DNA from 3 places in the Serratia rhizosphaerae genome. Region 3 is predicted to be linked to each of the others. Evidence: riboswitches for the same ligand, from Rfam matches in the RefSeq annotation. Region 3 holds a riboswitch; each other region holds the start of a gene.
What was found. Region 3 has a riboswitch for thiamine pyrophosphate ahead of thiM (hydroxyethylthiazole kinase). Riboswitches for the same ligand answer to the same signal wherever they lie in the genome.

Region 1 (5,955 bases), 1.8 Mb from region 3:
CCGCTTCCGCGGCGGTTTTGGCGCCGGAAGTATTGGGCAGCAGACGAACGCCCAACTGCCGCAGCGGCGCGAGAATGGCATCGTTGCCGCCTTGCAGGTCGACGCGCTTCATGGCCATGGTTACCAGCTGTGAGCCGGACGCCTGCAGCGCGTCAAGCATCAGCGCCGGGGTGGCGAACTTGCCGGTGCCGGTGAATAAGCGTGAGGTAAAGGTGGTATCGGCGATTTGCAGCATATCAGCCTCCGGCAATCGCTTGGAAAAGCAGGATGTCATCGCCGTCCTGCACCAGATGATTGGCCCAGTCGGCGCGCGGGATGATAACGTGATTGATGGCGAGCGCGGTACCCGGCTGGTCGTGCGTCAGCTGCGACAGCAGGGCGCTGACGCTGAGCGGCGGCGCCAGTTCCAGCGTTTGGTCATTCAGGCGGATTTGCATAGCTCGCCTCCGCAGATGGGGCACGACTGGGCTTTGCTCAGCTGCAGCGTATGCCAGCTTTGCTGTTTGCCATCGAACAGGCGCAGCTTGCCGCTGAGCGCGGAGGGCATGCCCGCCAGCATCTTGATGGCTTCCAGCGCCTGCAGCGTACCGATGACGCCGACCACCGGGCCGAGAACGCCGGCGGTGCGGCAGTTGCGCTGTGGCTCCGTCTGGTCAGGGTACAGGCAGGCGTAACATCCCTGCTGGAACGGCGGGGTGATGACCAGCAACTGCCCGCTGAAGCCAACCGCGCTGCCGCTGATAAGCGGCTTGCCGGCGGCCACGCAGGCGGCATTGATTGCGTGGCGGGTCGCCATATTGTCGCTGCAGTCCAGCACCAGATCGGCGCGCGCCACCGCCTGTTGCAGTTCTGCGCCCTGCAGGCGCTGCGCCAGTGCGATCGACTCGACCTGTGGATTAAGCGCCTGCAGGTGGCGTTGGGCCAGTTGGGCCTTCCCGTGCGGCACGTCGGCGCTGCGGTAAAGGATCTGCCGCTGCAGGTTGGTGAGATGCAGCTGGTCATCGTCCGCCAGCAGCAGCGTTCCGACGCCGGCGGCGGCCAGATACAGCGCCGCCGGCGATCCCAACCCGCCCAGGCCGACGATCAGCACGCTGGCGCCTTTGAGTTTTTCCTGCCCGTCGGGGCCGATGTCTTCCAGCAATAGCTGCCGGCTGTAACGTAAGAATTCGTGATCGCTGAGCATACCGTTACTCCTTGCCTTCAATCAGGCGCAGCAGTTCCGCCGTAGCGGCACGCCAGTCCGGCGCCTGGGTGATGGCGCTCACCACCGCCACGCTGCCGACGCCGCAGGCCAATACCGCCGGGACGCGATCGAGGCTGATGCCGCCGATCGCCACCGTGGGATACGCCGCCAGCGTCGCCACGTGGCGCTTCAGCTCCGCCAGCCCCTGGGGGGCGGAAGGCATATCCTTGGTCTGGGTAGGAAAGATGTGGCCGAGCGCAATATACGAGGGCTGCACCGCTTTGGCGCGCGCCAGTTCGGCGTCGTCATGGGTTGATACGCCAAGACGCAGCCCGGCGCGATGGATGGCTGCCAGATCGGTGCTGTCCAGATCCTCCTGCCCCAGATGGACGCCGTAGGCGCCGTGCTTGACCGCCAGCCGCCAGTAGTCATTGATAAACAGACGGGCGTTGTAGCGTTTGCCGAGGGCGATGGCGGCGATAATGTCGCCATCGACCTGCTCGTCCGGCTGATCTTTAATCCGCAGCTGGATGGTGGTGACGCCTGCGTCCAGCAAGCGTTCGATCCACATGACGCTGTCCACCACCGGGTACAGCCCGAGGCGGTGCGGCGTGGCGGGAAACGGGCTTGATAACTCAGCCATTGTTGTCCTCCTGCAGCGCTGCGGCGCTGTGGTACAGCTCGCTGCCGCGTGAGCGGAATTCGGCGGACATTTTTTCCATGCCGGACAGCACTTCGATCGGTTTGGCGGCTTCCTGCGCGGCGGCATAGTCGCGCACTTCCTGTGAAATCTTCATCGAACAGAATTTCGGCCCGCACATTGAGCAGAAATGGGCGATTTTGCCGGATTCCTGCGGCAGCGTCTCATCGTGATAGGCGCGGGCGGTGGCGGGATCCAGCGCCAGGTTGAACTGGTCTTCCCAGCGGAACTCAAAGCGCGCCTTGGACATGGCGTTATCGCGGATCTGCGCGCCGGGGTGGCCTTTTGCCAAATCCGCGGCGTGCGCGGCGATTTTATAGGTAATCAGCCCCTGCTTGACGTCCTCTTTGTTCGGCAGCCCCAGGTGCTCTTTCGGCGTCACGTAGCACAGCATGGCGCAGCCGAACCAGCCGATCATCGCGGCGCCGATGCCGGAGGTGAAGTGGTCATAGCCCGGCGCGATATCGGTGGTCAATGGCCCCAGCGTATAGAACGGCGCTTCATGGCAGTGCTCCAGCTCTTCGGTCATATTGCGGCGGATCATATGCATCGGCACGTGGCCCGGGCCTTCGATCATCACCTGTACGTCGTATTCCCAGGCGATTTTGGTCAGTTCGCCCAGCGTATGCAGCTCGGAGAACTGCGCTTCATCGTTGGCGTCCTGTACCGAGCCAGGGCGCAGGCCATCGCCCAGCGACAGTGAAACGTCGTAGGCGGCGCAGATCTCGCAGATTTCGCGGAAGTGTTCATACAGGAAGTTTTCCTGATGATGCGACAGGCACCATTTGGCCATGATCGAGCCGCCGCGCGAGACGATGCCGGTCAGGCGTTTGGCGGTCATCGGCACATAGCGCAGCAGCACGCCGGCGTGGATGGTGAAATAATCGACCCCTTGCTCCGCCTGCTCCAGCAGCGTGTCGCGGAACATTTCCCAGGTCAGGTTTTCTGCTACGCCGTTCACTTTTTCCAGCGCCTGATAGATGGGGACGGTGCCGATCGGCACCGGGCTGTTGCGCAGGATCCATTCGCGGGTTTCGTGGATATAACGACCGGTGGAGAGGTCCATCACGGTATCCGCGCCCCAGCGGGTGGACCACACCAGTTTTTCCACCTCTTCCTCGATGGAGGAGGTCACCGCAGAATTGCCGATATTGGCGTTTACCTTCACCAGGAAGTTGCGACCGATAATCATCGGTTCGGATTCCGGGTGGTTAATGTTGGCCGGGATAATGGCGCGGCCGGCGGCCACCTCCTGACGGACAAACTCCGGCGTAATGTTTTCCGGCAGGTTGGCGCCCCAGCTCTGGCCCGGATGCTGCTGGCGCAGCACCTCGCTGCGGATGCGCTCACGGCCCATATTTTCGCGGATGGCGATAAATTCCATCTCCGGCGTGACGACGCCGGCGCGCGCATAGTGCAGCTGGGTGACGCATTTGCCCGACTGCGCTTTGCGTGGCTGCGGCAGATGTTCGAAACGCAGGTGGTCTAACCCCTCATCCGCCAGACGCTGCTGGGTAAAGCCGGAGCTGACGTGGGCCAGCGTCTCGGTATCGTCGCGCTCTGCGATCCAGCTGGCGCGCAGCTTGTCCAGGCCGCGGTGTACGTCCAGTTGGGACGCCGGGTCGCCGTAAGGGCCGGCGGTATCATAGACCGGTACCGCCTCATTCGGCTCGTATTGCGGTTCGTCTTTACTGCCGCCGATTAAGGTCGGGCTGAGCTGGATCTCGCGCATCGGCACCTGCAGATCGGGGCGCGATCCTTGCAGATAGATGCGGCGGGAGTTGGGGAAAGCGACGCCCTGAAGGTTGTCGATAAACTGCTGCGCGGCTTCACGCTGTACTTTACGGGGACGCTGGTTGTTATTAGACATAGCAAATTCCTACAAGTCGGGTGAGTTGGGAAAATTGCTTGTCTGGAGCTCGGAGGGAGTAACGATGTTGGCCGATCGGCAGACGCTGGTGGAAGGTCTGCCGCTGGCGATAGATTACTCTTGTTCCCTTCGCGGGTATTAACCCGATCAGGTTCCGCGGATCCCGAATTAACGGTCTCAGCCTGGCCGACTTGATAACAAGCCTGGCGCTAGGCACTCCGACAAGAGCCCCCAGTATAGAAGGGCATTATTGTTTGCTGCAAGGGAAAGCTATTGGACCAGGTTGCCTTTTTCCGCTTCCTGTTGGCCGGGCTGCCAGGTTTCTGTGAGCAGCTGAATCAGGCGATCTTCCAGTGCGAAGCGGGCGGCCAGCGTTTCGCCGATGTCCGACAGCGCCTGATGGAACGCCAGACAGAGATCCTGATCGATCTCGGTGTCGGCATAGCGATCGTGGAACGCCATCACCTGTTCGGTATTGATCCACAACTTGGGATAAATTTGGGTGGCGAAAGACATTTTAGGACTACCGGCGCCTTCCACCTGCTTGATGACTCTGTCATAGATATGAAAATGCCCTGCGGAGAGATAATCCACCAGATTGTGGCAAAAGTTCTCCAGCGCTTTTGCATTAAGCGGCGTATGCTTTTCTTTATTCGGCTTAATGCCGACGAGCGTGCAGTAAGCAACCAGCAACTGCTTACGTGCCTCAAGCCATTGATCAACTAATTCATTACTACCACCAACGCGCTGAGTCAGGCTTTCCAAGTGGTTGAGCATTGTTGACTCCGTAAGTAAGAAAAAGTAACGGTAAGTTATAAAAATGTAACAGTGCCGATTTCTAGAGTGCCAGTGAAGCTGAGGTTGTGCAACAACGATATGGAACTTGCATTAACAGGTAACGAAAAGGGCTGGTGGATCGTCAGCCATGAAAACAAACTTTGGTTACCAAACGGTGAATTGCCGTTTGGTGCTGCCGATAAATGGGGCCTGCGCGGCGAAGCGGCGCGGCAAATTGGTGAGTGGCAAGGGGCGCCGGTCTGGCTGGTGCGCCGCGCCATGGCGCAGGAGATGGGCTCGGTGCGGCAGCTGCTGGATCTCGACCGCGCCCTGTTCCAGTTAGCCGGGCGCGGGGTGCAGCTGGCCGAATTTTATCGTTCCCATCAATTTTGCGGCTATTGCGGCCATAAAATGCACCTGAGCCGAACCGAAAACGCCTGCCTGTGCGACCACTGCCGTGAACGCTATTACCCGCAAATCGCCCCCTGTGTGATCGTCGCCATTCGCCGCGATGATGAAATCCTGCTGGCGCAGCACGTGCGGCACCGCGGCGGCATCCATACGGTGCTGGCCGGTTTTGTCGAGGTCGGGGAGACGCTGGAGCAGGCGGCGGCGCGCGAGGTGATGGAGGAGAGTAATATTGAAATTAAAAACCTGCGTTACGTCTCCTCCCAGCCCTGGCCGTTCCCGCAGTCGCTGATGATGGCCTTTATGGCGGATTATCATCGCGGTGAATTGCGCCACGACCCTAAGGAACTGCTGCATGCCGGCTGGTATCGTTACGATCGGCTGCCCTTGCTGCCGCCGCCGGGCACCGTGGCGCGGCGTTTGATTGAGGACACCGTGGTGCTGTGCCGGGACGCATGATGCGCTGGCGCTTTGGTACAACGCCCATTCTTTTGGGTATACAATAGCGCCAGCTGAATTAAGGGAGCCAATAATGACTGAGTTGAAGAACGATCGTTACCTGCGTGCGCTGTTGCGCCAGCCGGTGGATGTTACCCCCGTATGGATGATGCGCCAGGCCGGTCGTTATTTGCCGGAGTATAAAGCCACGCGGGCGCAGGCCGGCGACTTTATGTCGCTGTGCAAGAACGCCGAACTGGCCTGTGAGGTGACGCTGCAGCCGCTGCGTCGCTATGCGCTGGATGCTGCCATCCTGTTTTCCGACATTCTGACCATTCCCGACGCCATGGGGCTGGGGCTCTACTTTGAAACCGGCGAAGGGCCGCGTTTCTCATCGCCGATTACCTGCCGCGCCGATGTAGAAAAGCTGCCGCTGTTCGATCCGGAGGTGGAGCTGGGCTATGTGATGAACGCGGTGCGCACCATCCGCCGCGAGCTGAAAGGCCAGGTGCCGCTGATCGGCTTCTCCGGCAGTCCGTGGACGCTGGCGACCTATATGGTTGAAGGCGGTAGCAGCAA
Region 2 (5,955 bases), 2.2 Mb from region 3:
GCGAACAGCATCATCCGGCGCTTGCCGAAACGCTTGACCACATAGCCCGCCAGCAGCATAGCCGGGATTTCCAGCCCGGCGGCGATGCCCATCAGAATGCCGGCCAGCCGCTCCGGCAGCCCGAGATCGCGGGTGATATACAGCGGCATATCGATGATATACATGGTGTTGCAGGTCCACATCAGCATCGAGGCGACAAACAGCCGGCGCACGTCGCGGTTGCGCCAGGCGCTGGGCGGCGCGACCGGCGTCACATTCAGGCTGCCGGTTTGCGCCTCGCGCGGCACCGAAGGCAGGCAAAACCCCACCAGCAGCGCGCTGACAACAAAGATCCCCGCGGCGATCAGGAACATGGTGGTAAAACCGTAATTGAGCGCCAGCATAAACGACAGCGGCGGGCCGATGACCCAGGCCAGCGACAGCTGGGCACGCATCACCGAGCTGAACATCACCACTTCACGGCCGCTGCTGTCGGCATATTCCCGCGCCAGGGCGAAAATCTGCGGCATCGCGGTATTGGCCAGCGCCGCCATCAGCACGCCGGCGGTAATCAGCGTCAGATAGTCGCGGTTAAAGGCGAACAGCAGGCAGTTGCCTACCGCCATCAGACAGCAGCCTAAAATCAGCTTACGCCTGTCGCCGCGGGTGTCCGAGCGTTTGGCCAGCAGGAAGCTCACCACGATGCCGGCCACCGCGTTGACGGTATAAAACAGCCCGACCCACAGCGGCCGCACTTTGACTTCCGAGGTCAGAAACAGGCTGAGCGTCGGCGTCTGCAACGCCCCGGCGATACCGGCCAGAAAAGCGACGGCAAGGAATGCGGCGAAAACGGGGTTAAAACGGCGTAGCGACCAACGGTTATTCATAGCGGCATTCCTGAACAAGGCGAAAACGGCGCAATAAAAAAATCAGTGTAGAGTAGAAGAAGTCAGCGAATAGTAAAAGCACCGCCCGACAACGGCAATCACCCGCCGCAAATAAAAATGCCAGTGGGTCGCCCCACTGGCTGGTGAAAAGCACCATTACTCAGAAACACTTGGTCTCCCCAGGTTTTCAGACGTCGTCTGAAAACCCACGGATAGCGGGGAAAGATCAGAGGCGCTTACGATAGGCTTCGTCGCTCAGCGTCGGCATATCCCACTGGGTTAAATGGGACAATATTTCCAGCCTGGCCTGCTCCGGCACCAGCCGGGTCAGCCAGTCGGCGTGCTGGCGGCGAACGGCGGCGAAATAGCGCTGATAAAACTGTTTCGACAGTAAAACGTTCATAAGCCCGCCCTCCTCTCTTTCATCTGAGCAAATTATCGGCGTAATATAGGGAAAGATAAATTGTCGGATTACTGTCGGGGAGTTCCTCTTTTATGTCCACGCCACGCCTGCAACAGCAGTTTATTCGTCTCTGGCAACGCTGCCAGGGCGAAGCCCGCGATACCACGCTGCAGGAGCTGGCCGACGCGCTCAGCTGTTCGCGCCGTCATGTACGCTCGCTGCTTGGCGCCATGCAGCAACAGGGCTGGCTGACCTGGCAGGCGGAGGCCGGGCGCGGCAAGCGTTCGCGGCTGGCGTTTCACTACACCGGCCTGGCGCTGCAGCAACAGCGGGCGGAAACGCTGCTGGAACAGGATCGCATCGACCAGCTGGTGCAGCTGGTCGGCGATAAAAAAGTGGTGCGACAGATGCTGCTGTCCCAACTGGGACGCAGTTTCCGCCAGGGTAAACATATCCTGCGCGTGCTCTACTACCGGCCGCTGTCCAATCTGCTGCCCGGTTCGGCGCTGCGCCGTTCGGAGACGCACCTGGCCCGGCAGATTTACAGCGGCCTGACGCGGATAAATGAGGAAAACGGGGAACTGGAGTCCGACCTTTCCCATCACTGGCAGGCGCTGACCCCGCTGCACTGGCGCTTCTATCTGCGCCCCGCTATCCACTTTCATCATGGACGCGAGTTGGAGATGGAAGACGTTATCCAGACGCTGACGCGCCTGACGTCGCAGCCGCTGTTCGCCCATATCGCACGCGTCGACTCGCCGACGCCCCATGTGATCGATGTGCATCTGCACAGCCCCGATTACTGGCTGCCCTGGCTGCTTGGCAGCGTGCCGGCCATGATTCTGCCGCAGGAATGGCGCACTCTGCCGGATTTTGCCCGCCATCCGATCGGCACCGGCCCGTACAGCGTGGTGCATAACCAGCAGAGCCAGCTGAAGATCCAGGCGTTTGACGATTACTTCGGCTATCGCGCCCTGATCGATGAAGTGAATATCTGGGTCCTGCCGGATATCACCGAAGAGCTGATGCACTCCGGCGTGCAGCTGCAGGCCGACGATACCGGCAAAAATGAGCTGGAAAGCCGGCTGGAGGAAGGCTGCTACTTTCTGCTGTTCGACCGGCGTTCGCCCGTCGGCGACGATCCGGCCATCCGCAGCTGGCTGTGCGAACTGCTCAATCCTATTGCCCTGCTGAACCTCTCCGGGCCGGTCAGCCAGCGCTACTGGTCGCCGGCCTACGGCATTTTGCCGCGCTGGCACCATAACCGCGAACTGGCCCAGCGGCCGAAACCCGCCGCTCTGCGCCGGCTGACGCTGACCTACTACGGTGAGCACTCGGAGTTCAACGCCATCGGCGACGCCCTGCAGCCGCTGCTGGCGCAGCACGGCGTAGAACTGACGGTCAATATCGTCGATTACGACGTCTGGCACCGGGGAGAGGCGCAGAGCGATCTGTGGCTCGGCAGCGCCAATTTCACCCTGCCGCTGGAGTTTTCACTGTTCGCCACCCTGTATGAGCTACCGCTGCTGCAACACTGCATGAGCGAAGATCTGGCGCAGGACGCCGCGCTGTGGCGCGATAACCGTCTGCCGCTGGCGGAATTTTGTCGCCGGCTGGTCAGCCAGCATCAGTTGCATCCGCTGTTCCATCACTGGCTGCAGCTGCACGGCCAGCGCAGCATGCGCGGCGTACGGATGAATACGCTGGGCTGGTTCGACTTCAAATCCGCCTGGTTCGCGCCGCCGGAGACATAAGCATCTTTCGCCAGCGGCGCTAACTCTTTACAATAGCGCCGTCTCAACGGGGTGCGAAACAAGGTTTTCGCTGAGAGCAAACCCGTCGAACCTGAACCGGCTAATACCGGCGGAGGGATTTGAGTGCCAGCCAACCGGCTCCCCAGGAGCCCCTCAGATGCCTTTGCTGCCCTAACTATCAGGAGTGCAAAGTGATCAAGAAATTCCTGCCTTGCCTGTTGCTGCTGGCCGCCGCGCCGGCGCTGGCGAAAGACACGCTGACGGTTTACACCTACGACTCCTTCGCCGCCGACTGGGGCCCTGGCCCGGCAATCAAAAAAGCCTTTGAGGCCGACTGCAACTGCGAACTGAAATTCGTGGCGCTGGAAGACGGCGTCTCACTGCTTAATCGTCTGCGGATGGAAGGCAAAAACAGCAAGGCGGACGTGGTGCTGGGGCTGGATAACAACCTGCTGCAGGCGGCGCGCCAGACCAGACTGTTCGCCGCCAGCACGGTGGACCACTCGCGGCTGAACGTGCCCGGCGGCTGGCAGGACAGCACCTTTATCCCCTATGACTACGGCTACTTCGCCTTTGTCTACAACAAAGACCGGCTGAAAAACCCGCCGAAGAGCCTGAAAGAGCTGGTGGAAAGCGACCAGCCGTGGAAAGTGATCTATCAGGATCCGCGCACCAGCACCCCGGGTCTCGGCCTGCTGCTGTGGATGCAGAAAGTCTATGGCGACGCCGCGCCGCAGGCCTGGCAGAAGCTGGCGAAGAAAACCGTCACCGTCACCAAAGGCTGGAGCGAAGCCTATGGTCTGTTCCTGAAAGGAGAAGGCGATCTGGTGCTGAGCTATACCACTTCGCCGGCCTACCATCTGCTTGAAGAGAAAAAAGACGCTTACGCCGCCGCCAACTTCAGCGAAGGGCACTACCTGCAGGTCGAAGTCGCCGCTAAATTGCAGGCCAGCCGCCATCCGCAGCTGGCGGAGCGCTTTATGCAGTTTATGCTGACGCCGGCGTTCCAGAACGCCATCCCGACCGGCAACTGGATGTATCCGGCGATCAAAACCCCTCTGCCGGCCGGCTTTGCGCAACTGCCGGTGCCGCAGACCGCGCTGCAATATCGCGCGGATGAGGTGGCAAAACAGCGAGGCAACTGGATCCGTTCATGGCAAAGCGCCGTCAGCCGTTAATCCCCCACTGGCTGTGGCCGGGGCTGCTGGCCGCCGGCCTGATTCTGCTGGTGGCCGCGCTGGCCTTCGGTTCGCTGCTGAACCATGCGCCGCACAGCGACGCCCTGTCGATATGGCAGGATGACTACCTGTGGCACGTAGTGCGCTTCACCTTCTGGCAGGCGCTGCTGTCGGCGCTGATCTCGGTGCTGCCCGCCATCCTGCTGGCGCGGGCGCTGTACCGCCGCCGCTTCCCCGGCCGCGCGTTGCTGCTGCGTTTGTGCGCCATGACGCTGGTGCTGCCAGTGCTGGTGGCGGTGTTCGGCCTGCTCAGCGTCTACGGCCGGCAGGGCTGGCTGGCGGCGCTGTGCGCCTGGCTGGGGCTCGACTATCAGTTCTCGCCTTACGGCCTGCAGGGGATTCTGCTGGCGCATATGTTCTTCAACCTGCCGCTGGCGACCCGCCTGCTGCTGCAGGCGCTGGAAAACGTGCCGGTTGAACAGCGTCAGCTTGCCGCACAGCTGGGCATGAACGGCTGGCAGCAGTTCCGCTTTGTCGAATGGCCGGCGCTGCGCCGTCAGATCCTGCCGGGCGGCGCACTGATCTTCATGCTCTGCTTCGCCAGTTTCGCCACCGTACTCTCGCTGGGCGGCGGGCCGCAGGCCACCACCATCGAGCTGGCCATCTACCAGGCGCTGAGCTACGACTATGACCTTAGCCACGCCGCGCTGCTGGCGCTGATCCAACTGGCCTGCTGTCTGGGGCTGGTGATGCTCAGCCAGCGTCTCAGCCAGGCGCTGCCGGTGGGCGCAACGCAGGCGATGCAATGGCGCAACCCGCAGGACAGCCGCCGCCGGCGTCTGACCGATGCGCTGCTGATCGTCGCCGCTCTGCTATTACTGCTGCCGCCGCTGCTGGCGGTGGTGGTCGACGGCGCCAATCAGGCAATCGCCAGCGTGCTGCAGCAGCCGGCGCTGTGGCAGGCGCTGTTCACCTCGTTGCGCATCGCCGTCGGCGCCGGCCTGCTATGTCTACTGCTGACCATGATGCTGTTGTGGAGCAGTCGCGAGCTGAAACTGCGCCAACAGCGACGCTGGGGCCAGGCGCTGGAACTGAGCGGCATGCTGATTCTGGCGATGCCCGGCATCGTGCTGGCTACCGGCTTTTTCCTGCTGCTGAACGACACCGTTGGGCTGCCGCAGTCGCCCTATGCGCTGGTGATCCTGACCAACGCGCTGATGGCGGTGCCCTATGCGCTGAAAGTGCTGGAAAACCCGATGCGCGACGTGGCGGAGCGCTACAACCCGCTGTGCCTGTCGCTGGGCATGCAGGGCTGGCGGCGGCTGCGCTGGATCGAACTGCGCGCCCTGCGTCGCCCGCTGGCGCAGGCGCTGGCCTTCGCCTGCGTGCTGTCGATCGGCGATTTCGGCGTGGTGGCACTGTTCGGCAACGAGCAGTTCCGCACCCTGCCGTTCTATCTTTACCAGCAGATCGGCGCCTATCGCAGCAATGACGGTGCGGTCACCGCCCTGTTATTGTTATTACTGTGCTTCCTGCTTTTTACCCTGATTGAACGTTTACCGGGCCGCGATGATAGAACTTAACCAACTGACCTACCTGTATGAGCACCTGCCGATGCGCTTTGATCTGCGCATCCGCCCGGGCGAACGCGTGGCGGTGCTCGGGCCGAGCGGCGCGGGGAAAAGCACCCTGCTCAGCCTGATTGCCGGCTTTCTGAGCGCGGACGGCGGCAGCCTGCGTCTTGACGGCGACGA
Region 3 (5,955 bases):
TGACCCGAAAAACATCGTCGAACTGGCGCTCGAAGCCGGCTGCAACTGCGTCGCCTCCACCTACGGCGTGCTGGCGGCGGTATCACGTCGCTATGCGCACAAAATCCCGTTCCTGGTCAAACTGAACCACAACGAAACCCTCAGCTACCCGACCCAGTACGACCAGACCCTGTACGCCAGCGTTGAGCAGGCGTTCGATATGGGCGCGGTGGCGGTCGGCGCCACCATCTATTTCGGTTCCGAGCAGTCGCGCCGCCAGATTGAAGAGATTTCCGCCGCCTTCGAGCGCGCGCACGAACTGGGCATGGTTACCGTGCTGTGGGCCTATCTGCGTAACCCGGCATTCAAGAAAGACGGCGTCGACTACCACTCCAGCGCCGATCTCACCGGCCAGGCCAACCATATCGCCGCCACCATCGGCGCCGATATCGTCAAACAGAAAATGGCGGAAAACAACGGCGGCTACCGCGCCGTGAACTTCGGCTACACCGACGACCGGGTATACGACAAACTGACCAGCGATCACCCGATCGATCTGGTGCGTTATCAGCTGGCCAACTGCTATATGGGACGCGCCGGCCTGATTAACTCCGGCGGCGCCGCCGGGGAAAACGATCTGCAGGAATCGGTGCGCACCGCAGTGATCAACAAACGCGCCGGCGGCATGGGGCTGATTCTGGGGCGTAAGGCCTTCAAAAAATCGATGAAGGACGGCGTGGCGCTGATTAACGCCGTGCAGGATACCTATCTCGACAGCAGCGTCACCATCGCCTGACGCCGCCGCAGAAGCCGGGCTTTTCACCCGGCTTCTCGTCCGCACGCCTTCCCGGCTGATTTCTCAAACTGTGATCCGTTTAAAAAAAACCGGCGTGTCGCGTGTTTCATCCGGTAAATAACACTATATTTCCGCCTTGATTCATTCCGCAGGAGAGACTGATGGATAACGCGAGCACCCTGCTCACCTTCGCCCGCGAAACGCTGGAGATTGAACTGGCCGAAGCGCAGCGCCTGCTGGCGCGGCTGGACGACAACTTTGTCCGCGCCTGCGAGCTGCTGCTGAGCTGCCGCGGCAAGGCGGTGATTTCCGGCATCGGCAAATCCGGCCATATCGGCAAGAAAATCGCCGCCTCGCTGGCCAGCACCGGGACGCCCGCCTTCTTCCTGCATCCGGCGGAAGCGCTGCACGGCGATCTCGGCATGATCGGCCCGGACGACGTGATGATCTTTATTTCATACTCCGGCCGCGCCAAAGAGCTGGACCTGATCCTGCCGCTGCTGGCCGAGAGCCGGATCCCGGTGATCGCCATTACCGGCGGCACCGCCTCACCGCTGGCGCAGGGTGCCGCCTGCGTGCTGGATATCAGCGTCGAGCGCGAAGCCTGCCCGATGGGGCTGGCGCCGACCTCCAGCGCGGTCAACACTCTGATGATCGGCGATGCGCTGGCGATGGCGCTGATGCGTCAGCGCGGCTTCAACGCCGAAGACTTCGCCCGTTCACACCCGGGCGGCAGCCTCGGCGCGCGTCTGCTTAACCGCGTGCATCACCTGATGCGCACCGGCGATCGTCTGCCGAAGGTGCAGGAAAGCGCCGACGTGATGGCGGCGATGCTGGAGCTGAGCCGCACCGGCCTGGGACTGGTGGCGGTGTGCGACGAGCAGCAAAAAGTGGTGGGCGTCTTCACCGACGGCGATCTGCGCCGCTGGCTGGTGCAGGGCCACAAGCTGGAGGATCCGCTCAGCCCGGCGATTACCCGCCCCGGCTATCGCCTGCCGGAACAGTGGCGCGCGGGAGAAGCGCTGGAGGCGCTGCACGAGCAGCATATCAGCGCCGCGCCGGTGGTCAACGTTGAGGGGGAACTGGTCGGCGCGCTGAACCTGCACGACCTGCATCAGGCCGGCATCGGCTGACCATCAGGGACGGGCGCGCCCGTCCCTGCAAACATCGGTTTACTTCCAGTCCGGGCTGTTTTCAAACTGCTGACGCAGCAGCGCCTGCATATTGCTGTCCGGCTTGCCGAGCCACTGATATTTGGCGTACTTTTTGGGGTGCGCCACCGCTTCCGGCCGGTCTTCCACCTCAACCCGCACGCCCCAGGCCTGCGACTTGTCCGCCTTGAAGGCGACGATCAAAAAGTTATTGCCGCAATCGTGAGGCTTACAGATATTGCCAACCTGATACTGCTGCCCCTGCCAGCCGATCGTCTCCGCCGGCGTCGAAGTGCCGCTGCCCTTACGCGCCCAGCCCGGCAGCCGGGCCTGACCTTTCATCATCTGCTGCCAGCTGCTCTGATAACCCGGCTGCTGAACCAGATCCGCCGTGGTCACCACCTGCTGGGCAAAGCTGCCGGCGCTGACGGCCAGCAACGCGCCCAGCAGCATATAACGACGTTTATGCATTCCTGTCATGGTGATTCTCCCTCCGAAAATAGACAAAGACATTGCATCTACTCAGACCATCGCCGCGCGAAAAAGTTGGCTCACCACCAGGCATGGAAATGGTGCACCGGGCCGATGCCCTGGCCGACTTCCAGGCTGTCCGCCTGCTGCAGCGCGCGCTGCAGGTAATCCTTCGCCGCCGCCACCGTCTGCGGCCAGTCGTCATAACGCGGACGCAGGGCGGCCAGCGCCGCAGACAGGGTGCAGCCGGTGCCGTGCGTATGGCGCGTGGCGACACGAGGCGCGCTGAAGCGCTGCTCCGTACCGCGGCTGAACAGCCAGTCCGGGCTTTCCTCTTCACTGAGATGGCCGCCCTTCATCAGCACCGCCTGGCAACCCATTGCCAGCAGCGCCCGTCCCTGCTCGCGCATCTGCTGCTCATTATCCGCCGGCGGACACGCCAGCAGCGCCGCCGCTTCCGGCAGGTTAGGCGTAATCAGCGACACCTGCGGCAACAGTTCACGCCGGATCGACGCCACCGCCTCCGGCGCCAGCAGCGGATCGCCGCTTTTCGCCAGCATCACCGTATCCAGCACCACAAACGGCGGCTGATAATGCCGCAAGCGCTCGGCCACCGCCTGCACGATGTCGGCATTGGCCAGCATACCGATTTTTACGCTGTCGATGCGCACGTCGCTCAGCACGGAATCCAGCTGCGCGGCAACGAACGTCGGCTCAATCTGGTACACCGACTGCACGCCGCGCGTGTTTTGCGCCACCAGCGCGGTGATCACGCTGGCGCCATAGGCGCCGAGCGCCGAGAAGGCTTTCAGATCCGCCTGAATGCCGGCGCCGCCGCTCGGATCGGTACCGGCGATGGTCAATGCATTGATGCGTTTCATGATTATTCATCTCCCTGCCAGCGGTACAGCGCGTCGAGAAATGCGGGGGTAAAGCTGCCGGGGCCGCCGGCCTGTTTGCTGGCCGCCGCGCCGCAGTGCGCCATCACCCGGCAGGCGGCGGCGACGTGGTCCAGCCGCTCGCCCGGCAGGCTGCAAAACGCCGCCACCACCGCCGATAAGGCACAGCCGGTGCCCACCACCCGCGTCATCAGCGGATCGCCGCCGCCGACCGCCCAGCTGCGCTGCCCGTCAGTAATGTAGTCGGTGGCGCCGGTGACCGCGACAATCGCACCGCTGCGCTGCGCCAGCTGTTGCGCCGCCGGCAGCGCGGCCAGAGAGTCCGCCGTGCTGTCGACGCCGCGCCCCGAAGCCTGCAGCCCGCTCAGCGCCATAATTTCCGACGCGTTGCCGCGAATGGCCGCCGGCTGCAGCGTCAGCAGCCGGTTGGCAAACTCGGTACGAAAGGTCAGTCCGCCGACCGCCACCGGGTCCAGCACCCACGGCGTCGCGGCCTGATTGGCCGCCTCCACCGCCGCCAGCATCGATTCCGCGCGGGCGGCGGTCAGCGTGCCGATATTGATCAGCACGCCATCGGCCAGGCGGCTGAACTGCGTCGCTTCGGACGGTTCAATCACCATCGCCGGCGAAGCGCCCAGCGCCAGCAAAACGTTGGCCGTCAGCGTTTGCACCACGTCGTTGGTCAGGCAGTGAATCAGCGGGGAATGTTGTTTAAGCAGCTGTAAGCTGGCCGCGGCCGTTGCGCCGGGCAATTCATCAGGTCGAGCGATCATAGTTCTCCCAACCGGCGTTAAAGAAGGCGGGCGCCGGTCAGGACGCCAAGACTTCCCTACGCTGGTATTATCCAGATCAGGTAATACGGGTATTTCTCAGCCTTCACATACATGAAGGGCACCCCGAGTCTCAGACAGCGCATCCCGCAGGGATAGCGACTGCGGCCACATCATACTCCGCACCCGGCGGGATTCAAATCTTTCATCGTCATGTTTATGATTTATGCATGGCGTCCTGCGGCCGGAAACATTAAAAACTCAGAAAATAAAATTTCAATTATCACCCATAAAAATATAAATACGGTGAATTTAGGATAAAGCCAGACGGCCTATTTCAAGCCAGCAAGAATTATCCTTAAAACGAACGAAATTCTGCAAACAGTATTTATAAGATAAGAAAAGAGGGTAATATTAAATAACACCTTGGCTTTCCATACCAAGGTGTCACCATTTTATTTAACCCCATACTCTTTTATTTTTAATAAAAAAGGAATTTGTCATGAGAGAATTATCTAACGTTGAAGTTGAAGCAGTTTCAGGCGGCTTTTTCGGTGGTATTATCAGCGATATCATCAACGCAGGCGTTAATACCCTGACCGGCATCGCTGGCAATATCGTCGGTAATATCGCCAACTCTATCGGCACCGCTGTTGGTCTGGGCATGGGCTTCCTGGATTCCCTCATCAATGCTTTCCGCCCAAGTAAGCCTGCTCCGGAAGCACCAGCCGAAACCGCTAAGTCTTAATGGCCCAACTCGGATAGCGTTGAGTCATCCGTAGAGTAACCAACAAGGATAATTAATAATTATGCAGAAATTAACGCAAGGCAAAGCAACGAATGTTATTGGTGGCGCGTGGGGCTGTAAAGTCAGCCATAGCCTATCCCCATCCACCTCAGGAGTGACTTGCTATCGGACCGTGGGCTGCGTTGACAAGTTTGGCAACGTCACCTCGTCCAGCAAACCTGTTGAGTTGAATGAGTGCGCGCCTGCCAAGCCGCAATCATAATTTTCCCGCTCTTTTATCTACCTCATTTAATATTTAAGGATAAACCATGAGAGAATTATCTAACGTTGAAGTCAATGAAGTATCAGGTGGTGCCGGTCTCGACAGTATCCTCGGTGGACTCTTAGGCGGTGTTGTTGGTTCCATCTCCAAAGGTGCTGAATCCATCCTCGCCAGCTTTACCAACGCGGCCAAAGGCGTAGGCAAAATCTTCACCGACGGCGTATTTAACCTTGTCCGTGGTTTCTGGGAAGGTCGTTACACCAAGTAACGTCGTCACTTTCTACCGGGCCGGCGACGCTTTGCTCGCCGCCCGGTAACGTGTCCGTATTCAAGAGCAAATAATCTATTTGCTCTTTTTTCTTATCTCTCGCCAACGGCATGGTATTCCGACATACTCAGGTGCCACACCGCAGGATCACCGCGCGTCCGTCACCAAGGGAGCATGATGAAAATACGGCCATATCAAGAATCCGATCGCCCCTTTCTGCGCCGCTTATATTTGGCCGCGCGTAAAATCGCCTTTCACTGGCGGGACACCGCCAATTACCAACCGAGAGATTTCGATCGCGCTACGCTGGGAGAAGAGATCTGGGTAGCCGAAGAAAACGGCATACCGCTGGGTTTTGTTTCCATTCACCGGGCCGAAGATTTTATCCATAACCTGTATGTCGACCCCGCTCAACAAACTCGCGGCGTAGGCAGTACCCTGCTAAAACAGGCAGAATCCACCTTCCGCACCACCGGCGCGTTGAAATGTCTGGTCAGGAACGAACCGGCTTTGATGTTTTATCAGCGGCACGGCTGGCGCATTATCAGCCAGGGAGGCGAAGGTGACGAAGCCTATTACCTGCTGCACAGCACCGCCAGATAGCTAATGTC

Region 1: linked by a shared signal. The riboswitch ahead of thiC (phosphomethylpyrimidine synthase ThiC) and the one ahead of thiM (hydroxyethylthiazole kinase) in region 3 are both predicted to bind thiamine pyrophosphate.
Region 2: linked by a shared signal. The riboswitch ahead of thiB (thiamine ABC transporter substrate binding subunit) and the one ahead of thiM (hydroxyethylthiazole kinase) in region 3 are both predicted to bind thiamine pyrophosphate.

Annotation. Positions count from the first base shown of each region.
Region 1 is NZ_CP041764.1:1,794,500-1,800,454, reverse strand. Features, by position in the region: gene FO014_RS08505 (thiazole synthase) at 1-235, opposite strand, end outside; gene thiS (sulfur carrier protein ThiS) at 237-437, opposite strand; gene FO014_RS08495 (HesA/MoeB/ThiF family protein) at 422-1,183, opposite strand; gene thiE (thiamine phosphate synthase) at 1,188-1,826, opposite strand; gene thiC (phosphomethylpyrimidine synthase ThiC) at 1,819-3,753, opposite strand; TPP riboswitch at 3,861-3,984, opposite strand; gene rsd (sigma D regulator) at 4,024-4,530, opposite strand; gene nudC (NAD(+) diphosphatase) at 4,630-5,397, shown strand; gene hemE (uroporphyrinogen decarboxylase) at 5,471-5,955, shown strand, end outside.
Region 2 is NZ_CP041764.1:1,333,022-1,338,976, forward strand. Features, by position in the region: gene FO014_RS06330 (sugar efflux transporter) at 1-866, opposite strand, end outside; gene sgrT (glucose uptake inhibitor SgrT) at 1,093-1,269, opposite strand; gene sgrR (HTH-type transcriptional regulator SgrR) at 1,362-3,023, shown strand; TPP riboswitch at 3,061-3,159, shown strand; gene thiB (thiamine ABC transporter substrate binding subunit) at 3,215-4,201, shown strand; gene thiP (thiamine/thiamine pyrophosphate ABC transporter permease ThiP) at 4,177-5,784, shown strand; gene thiQ (thiamine ABC transporter ATP-binding protein ThiQ) at 5,771-5,955, shown strand, end outside.
Region 3 is NZ_CP041764.1:3,557,289-3,563,243, reverse strand. Features, by position in the region: gene fbaB (class I fructose-bisphosphate aldolase) at 1-775, shown strand, start outside; gene gutQ (arabinose-5-phosphate isomerase GutQ) at 937-1,908, shown strand; gene FO014_RS16570 (inhibitor of vertebrate lysozyme family protein) at 1,948-2,406, opposite strand; gene thiD (bifunctional hydroxymethylpyrimidine kinase/phosphomethylpyrimidine kinase) at 2,478-3,278, opposite strand; gene thiM (hydroxyethylthiazole kinase) at 3,281-4,069, opposite strand; TPP riboswitch at 4,106-4,205, opposite strand; gene FO014_RS16555 (hypothetical protein) at 4,569-4,814, shown strand; gene FO014_RS16545 (hypothetical protein) at 5,123-5,344, shown strand; gene FO014_RS16540 (GNAT family N-acetyltransferase) at 5,522-5,947, shown strand.